3 regions of the Cellulomonas gilvus ATCC 13127 genome follow, and region 1 is predicted to be linked to each of the others. Evidence: riboswitches for the same ligand, from Rfam matches in the RefSeq annotation. Region 1 holds a riboswitch; each other region holds the start of a gene.
The links. A riboswitch is a leader RNA that binds a small molecule or an ion and turns the genes downstream of it on or off. The one in region 1 is predicted to bind S-adenosylmethionine.
Positions count from the first base shown of each region.

Region 2: another riboswitch for S-adenosylmethionine. It lies ahead of CELGI_RS00480 (methylenetetrahydrofolate reductase); the one in region 1 lies ahead of CELGI_RS13820 (aminotransferase class V-fold PLP-dependent enzyme).
Region 3: another riboswitch for S-adenosylmethionine. It lies ahead of CELGI_RS17805 (hypothetical protein); the one in region 1 lies ahead of CELGI_RS13820 (aminotransferase class V-fold PLP-dependent enzyme).

Region 1 is NC_015671.1:3,039,021-3,041,269, forward strand. Features, by position in the region: gene CELGI_RS13820 (aminotransferase class V-fold PLP-dependent enzyme) at 1-1,315, opposite strand, end outside; SAM riboswitch class IV at 1,355-1,468, opposite strand; SAM riboswitch class I at 1,589-1,688, shown strand; gene CELGI_RS13825 (rhodanese-like domain-containing protein) at 1,693-2,106, shown strand; gene CELGI_RS13830 (O-succinylhomoserine sulfhydrylase) at 2,103-2,249, shown strand, end outside.
Region 2 is NC_015671.1:107,442-109,690, reverse strand. Features, by position in the region: gene CELGI_RS00490 (DNA-3-methyladenine glycosylase I) at 1-373, shown strand, start outside; gene CELGI_RS00485 (hypothetical protein) at 471-656, shown strand; SAM riboswitch class I at 742-838, shown strand; gene CELGI_RS00480 (methylenetetrahydrofolate reductase) at 875-1,885, shown strand; gene metE (5-methyltetrahydropteroyltriglutamate--homocysteine S-methyltransferase) at 1,942-2,249, shown strand, end outside.
Region 3 is NC_015671.1:945,728-947,976, reverse strand. Features, by position in the region: gene CELGI_RS04410 (LLM class F420-dependent oxidoreductase) at 1-515, shown strand, start outside; partial or broken gene CELGI_RS17805 (hypothetical protein) at 879-1,082, opposite strand; SAM riboswitch class IV at 1,169-1,275, opposite strand; gene CELGI_RS04400 (holo-ACP synthase) at 1,339-1,692, opposite strand; gene CELGI_RS04395 (MazG nucleotide pyrophosphohydrolase domain-containing protein) at 1,689-2,036, opposite strand; gene glmS (glutamine--fructose-6-phosphate transaminase (isomerizing)) at 2,036-2,249, opposite strand, start outside.

The DNA.
Region 1 (2,249 bases):
CGTCCACCACCTCGTACGACGAGCGCGCACCCTCGGTCACATAGGCGTGCAGAGCCGCGACCAGGCGGTCCACCGCCTCGCTCGTGGTGCCGACGCCCACGGACGCACGGATGGCCCCGCCCGAGGCGCCCAGCCGCGCGAGCAGCGGGTGCGCGCAGAACCGGCCGTCGCGCACGCCGATGCCGTGCTCGGCCGCGAGGTAGGCGGCCACCAGACCCGGGTCATGGTCCGCGACCGTGAACGTCAGGACACCGACCGGCTCGTCGGAGTCCGGCCAGATGCGCGCGACCTCGACCCCAGGGACCCCCTCGAGCCCCTGCACCAGGCGCGTGCGCAGCGCACGCTCGTGCGCCTCGAGCGCACCCGCGGGCAGCGCGGCGAGCGCGTCGCACGCCTCCGCGAGCGCGATCGCGCCGATCACGTTGGGCGAGCCGGCCTCGTGCCGCGCGGGTGCGGGCTGCCACACGGTGCGGTCGCTGCGCACGTCACGCACCGCACCGCCACCCGCCAGGTACGGCGTGCCCGAGTCGAGCCAGTCCCGGCGGCCGACGAGGACCCCGGCGCCGAACGGCGCGTACGTCTTGTGCCCGGAGAACGCGACGTAGTCGGCTCCCGTGCGCGCGAGCGAGAACCCGCGGTGCGGCACCAGCTGGGCCCCGTCGACGGCCACGCGCGCGCCCGCGGCGTGCGCGATCTCCACCACGCGCCCGACCGGCAGCGCCTCACCCGTCACGTTGGACGCACCCGAGACGGTGACCAGCGCGTACGGCTGGCTCGCGAGCTCGGCCGCGAGCGCGTCGAGCGTCCCGGCCACGGTCGGGGCGATCGGCAGGATCGTGGTGCGGTGGCCGTTCGGGTCGCTCGAGCGCAGCCACGGCAGGAGGTTGGCGTGGTGCTCGAGGTCGAGCACGAGCACGCGCCCACCCGCGGGCACGACACCCGCCAGCAGGTTGAGCGAGTCGGTGGTGTTGCGCGTGACGATCGCGACGTCGTCCTCGCGGGCGTCGACGAACCGCGCGACGGCCTGGCGCGCGGCCTCGTACAGCGCCGTGGAGACCTGCGAGAGGTAGCCCGCGCCACGGTGGACCGACGCGTACAGCGGCAGCACCTCGGTCACGCGCTCCGCGACTGCCTGCAGCGCGGGTGCGCTCGCGGCGTAGTCGAGGTTGGCGTAGACGCGCTGCGTGCCGTCCACCAGGGGGACGGTGGTGTCGCCGCCCACCACAGGCAGGAGCGCGTCGACGGGGCCGGCCGCTCGCTCGTGCGTCGCGTCCGCGACTGCAGGACAGGCGGCGTGCTCGGCGATCGCGGTCATGGGGGTACCTCCACGGATCCGGGGACCCACATACCGGTGGCCCCGCGCTTGCCGGCACCGGACGGTGCACGGCCTGGTCGTCACCCGGGGCACCCCACCGCGGAGGAGGGTTGCCGGCCAGCGAGCCGGGGCTTCGCGCTGGCGCTCATGACCTGTCCGTAAGGGTGACGACCGTGCGCGCGGCCTGTCAACGGCGGCCCGGTGGCGTCTCACAAGGCGGGACACCGTGTTCATCAGATGGATGGACGCCCGAGGAGGGCGCTACTCTCGTCGCCACCATCCAGAGCGGCCGAGAGATCTGGCTCGATGACGCCGCAGCAACCCGCGGTCCCCCGGGACCGGAGCAGGGTGCTACCGCCAGGACCGATGGAGGCGACATGAGCTACGCAGGCGACCTGACCCCCCGGCAGGCGTGGGACCTGCTCCAGTCCGACGAGAACGCGCTCCTCGTCGACGTCCGCACGCAGGGCGAGTGGGACCAGATCGGTGTCCCGGACGCCGACGCGCTCGGCGGCCGCGCGGCGTTCGTCGAGTGGGTGACCCCCACGGGCCCCAACCCGACGTTCCTCGACGAGCTCGCCGGTGCCGGTCTGCAGGCCGGCGACGGGCGCACCGTCGTCTTCCTGTGCCGCTCGGGCGTGCGCTCGGTCGCGGCCGCGGTCGCCGCGACCGCCGCGGGCTACGGACCCGCGTACAACGTGCTGCAGGGCTTCGAGGGCGACATCGGCCCCGACGGCGAGCGCGGGCACGCCGGCTGGCGCGCCGACGGCCTGCCGTGGCGGCAGGCGTGAGCGCGGGCGACCGCCCCACGCCCGGTCCCGGCTCCTGGGACGCCGGCCGCACCCCGCTCGGCTCGCTGCGCCCGGACACGCTCGCGGTCCGCGGCGGGCAGGTGCGCTCGCAGTTCGGCGAGTTCTCCGAGGCCGTGTTCCTC
Region 2 (2,249 bases), 590 kb from region 1:
GGGCTTCGACCCGGCGGTGGTCGCGGAGTTCGACGAGCAGGACGTGACGCGGCTGCTGGGCGACACCGGGATCGTGCGCAACCGGCAGAAGATCGAGGCGACCATCGCCAACGCCCACGCGCTGCTCGCGCTGCACGCGGCCGGCCGCACGCTCGACGCGCTGTTCTGGTCCTTCGCACCCGACCGCACGCAGCACGTGCGCCCCGCGACCTGGGCGGACGTCCCGGCCACGACGCCCGAGTCGCGTGCGCTCGCCAAAGAGCTCAAGTCGCTCGGGTTCCGGTTCGTGGGGCCCACCACGGCCTACGCGGCGATGCAGGCGTGCGGGCTCGTCGACGACCACCTGGCGACCTGCCCGTCGGTGGTCGGTTGAGTCCCCGCGGTGACTCAGCCGCGGGCTGTGCTCCCGCCGGGTGATCTGGTGGACATGGGCTCGGCAGGCGCCCTGACGGGACGTTACAGTTCCGCGCATGACCGATCTGCCCGACCCCGACGGCCGGCTCGAGGCCGTCCGCGGCGCCCAGGAGGCGCTGGGCGGCGTCAAGCCGCTCGACACCCAGGTGCTGCGTGCCGTGGAGGCCGGGCTGCTCTCGGTGCCGGGCGCCGGCAGCCCGGTCACCGAGCTGGCGCAGCCCTTGCGCCAGCAGCACCGCTGACAGGACGTCTCTCCCCGGCGACCTGCATCGTCTCGCCTGTTGGGCACCCTTGCTCAGCATGTGGTCTGTCTCGTACGATCGCGGCCTACCATCCAGAGCGGCCGAGAGACCTGGCTCGTTGACGCCGCAGCAACCCCCCTCCGCGACGAGGGTGTGGGTGCTTCCGCCAGGGTCGATGGAGAGACGATGTCGCAGACCCTGTGTCTGAGGTCGCGCGCATGAGCGCCCCGACCGTGGAACCCCCTGTCACCACGCCAGCAGCCCAGCCGCGCGGCACCACCGGTGAGCACGTCGCACCCGCGCCGCGACCGCTCGGCTCGGTGGACCGCCCGACCATCTCGTTCGAGCTGTTCCCGCCCCGCAACCCCCAGGCGGCACCTCGCCTGTGGGCCACCGTGCGCCAGCTGGAGTCGGTGCACCCCGACTTCGTCTCGGTGACGTACGGCGCGGCCGGCAAGACGCGCGCGACCTCGCGCGCCTTCGTGTCCCGGCTGCTGCAGGAGACGTCGCTGTCCCCGATCGCGCACCTGACGTGCGTCGGCACCAGCCGCGCGGAGATCACCGCGATCGTCGAGGAGTTCCTCGACGAGGGCGTGCGCTCGTTCCTGGCGTTGCGGGGCGACCCGCCCGCGGGCGAGCCGGACTGGCGGCCGCACCCGGAGGGCGTGGAGACCGCGAGCGCGCTGGTGGAGCTGCTGCGTGAGATCGAGGCGCGCCGCTGCGTCGCGAGCCCGTCCCAGGCGGTGCGTGCGCGCGTGCGTCCGCTGTCGGTGTCCGTCGCGGCCTTCCCGCGCGGCAACGCCGCGACCGGCGGGACGCGTGCGCAGGACGTCGCGTCGCTCCTGGCGAAGCAGGAGGCCGGCGCCGACTTCGCGATCACGCAGGTGTTCTACGACGCCGAGGCGTACCTGGGCCTGGTGGCCGAGGCGCGCGCGGCCGGCGTGGTGATCCCGATCATCCCCGGCATCATCCCGACCACGGACCCCGCCCGGCTGCTGCGCGTGCAGGAGCTCACGGGCGTGCCGGTACCGCGGGACCTGCTGGACCACCTGGGCGCGGCCGACGACGAGCTCGAGCGGCACCGCCGCGGGATCCGCGCGGGCGTGGACCTGATCAACGGGATCCTGGACGGCGGGGCCCCCGGCGTCCACGTCTACACGTACAACACGCACGAGGCCGCGCTCGACCTGCTCGAGGGCGCGCACCTGGACGGCGCGACCCGCCGCTGAGCGACCGCCGCAGCACCGACCACCGCACCACCACGACACGCGAAGGCTGGACCCTGATGAGCGAGACCCCGCAGTTCCCGACCGGCTCCGTGCTCGGCTACCCGCGCATCGGGCCGCGCCGCGAGCTCAAGAAGGCCATCGAGGCCTTCTGGGCCGGCCGGTCCACGGCCGAGGAGGTCGAGGCGACGGCCGCGCAGCTGCGTCGTCGTACCCGGAACCGCTTGGCCGAGCTGGGCCTGCCGACCGACGTGCCGGCCATCCCCAGCGCGTTCTCGTTCTACGACCACGTGCTCGACGCGAGCGCGGTCGTCGGCGCGATCCCCGCGCGGTTCGCGGACCTGCTCGACGAGGACGGCGGCCTGGA
Region 3 (2,249 bases), 1.4 Mb from region 1:
ACGGGACGCACTACCAGGTGTCGGGCGCGCAGCTCTCGCCGCTCCCGCTGCAGGCCGGCGGTCCGCCGCTGTGGATCGCGGGCGGCGGCGAGAAGAAGACGCTGCGCATCGCCGCGCAGCACGCGCAGTACACGAACTTCGACGGCACGCCCGAGACGTTCGCGGCCAAGTCCGCCGTCCTGGCCGAGCACTGCGCCGCCGTCGGCCGGGACTTCGCGGAGATCACGCGCTCCGCCAACTACAACGTGGTGATCGGGGCGACCACGGCGGACGTCGAGGACAAGCTCGCCTGGATCGAGGAGCACTACGCCCGGACCGTGCCGGAGCGCGCGGCCGGCGTCGCGGCGGACCTGCGTCGCGGACCGTTGGTCGGCACGCCCGAGCAGGTCGTCGCGAAGCTCCACGAGCTCGAGGCGCTCGGCATGACGTACGCGATCACGTACTTCGCCGATGCCGCGTACGACCGGTCCAGCATCGAGCTGTTCGAGCACGAGGTCGTCCCGGCCCTGCGCTGACGCGGCCGCGTCCGCGGCCGACCGCAACGGCGCGCACGTGGCGTACGTCGTGGATCCCGAGTAGGACACCGACACGCGCCACGTGCCCTTCGTGAGCCTCGGCAGCGACGGGGCGGCCTCGCCGTACCGGAGCGTGGCGGTCACGACCTTCCGGACGCTCCCGCGCTGCACCGTGACCGTGACCTTCCCCGTCGGCGTCGCCAGGCCGGACGCGGTCGTCACGGTGACGGCCACCCTGCCCGTGGCCCTCGTCGTCGGGACCGTGGTGACCTTCGCGGTGACCTTGGACACCGTGCCCCGCGCGACCGTGAGGCGCGCGCTCGCGCTCGCGCCCGCGACGTTCGCGCTGCCCGCGTACCTGGCCGTGAGGCCGTACGTCGCGACCGCGAGCGTCTTCGGCAGCGCGACGACGGCCGTCCCCGCGCTCGCGAGCGTCGCCGTGACCGCCGCACCGGCGCCGCCGAGCGTCACCTTGCCCGCGGCCGGCCGGCCGGTGGCGTCGGTGACGACGACCGTGACCTTCGCGGGCTTCCCGTAGGTCGTCCGCGGAGCGGTGACCGTGACCACGGCCGCGGCCTTCGTGACGGTGAGCGCGGTCGCGGCGGACGTCGAGGATGAGAAGACCCCGTCGCCCCCGTAGACCGCGCGCACGGTGTAGGCGCCCGCGGCGCACGACGGCCTGGTCGTCACCCGGGGCACCCCGCCACGGACGGAGGGTTGCCGGTCTCCCAGCCGGGGCTTGGCGGAGACGCTCATGACCTATAGCCGACCCGATCGGTCGGCCTTTCTGTAGGCAGTTTCTAGCGGGTCCGCGCGCACGGCGTCAGTCGCGCTCGGCGACGACCATCGCGGACGCGATGCCCGCGTCGTGCGAGATCGACAGGTGGAACCGCGTGACCCCGAGCTCGGCGGCACGGGCCAGCACGGTGCCCGTCACCTCGACGACCGGCTGTGCGCCTGCGACGCGGCGCACGGTCGCGTCCTGCCAGGACATGCCCGGAGGTGCGCCGAGCGCCTTGGCGATCGCCTCCTTCGCGGCGAACCGCGCCGCGAGCGACCTGTCGGCCAGCTCCCGCTCGTCGGGTGTGAAGAGCCTGTCACGCAGCCCGGGGACGCGCTGCAGCGTGGCGGCGAACCGCGCGACGTCCACGACGTCGATCCCGACGCCGACGATCACGGCGCGGGCTCCGGCCCGACCCCGCGGTCGCCGTCCTGGACCAGGTGGCGCCAGCGGAACCACTTGCGCTCGAGCGCGTCGTCGACGTCCACGCCCGTGCGCTCGGCGACCAGCAGCAGGTGCGCCAGCACGTCCGCGACCTCGTCGCGCAGTGCGGCGAGGCTCTCGTCCGACGACGTCTCGTGCCGCGAACGCCCCGACCACGCGAGGTACGCGCGCGTGAGCTCGCCGACCTCCTCGCCGAGCTTGAGCACCAGCCAGTCGTCGGTGCGCTCGATGCCGTGCAGCCGCGCGTAGACCCGGGAGATCGCCTCGACCTCCCGCTGCGCGGCCGCGAGCTCCACTACTCGACCGTGACGGACTTGGCGAGGTTGCGCGGCTGGTCCACGTCGAGCCCCTTCGCGGTCGCGAGCTCGCACGCGAAGATCTGCAACGGCACCACCGCGAGCAGCGGGGCCAGCAGCGTGGGCGTCTGCGGCACGTAGAAGACCTCGTCCGCGAACGGACGCACGGCCTCGTCACCGTCCTCCGCGATCACGAGCGTGCGCGCGCCACGC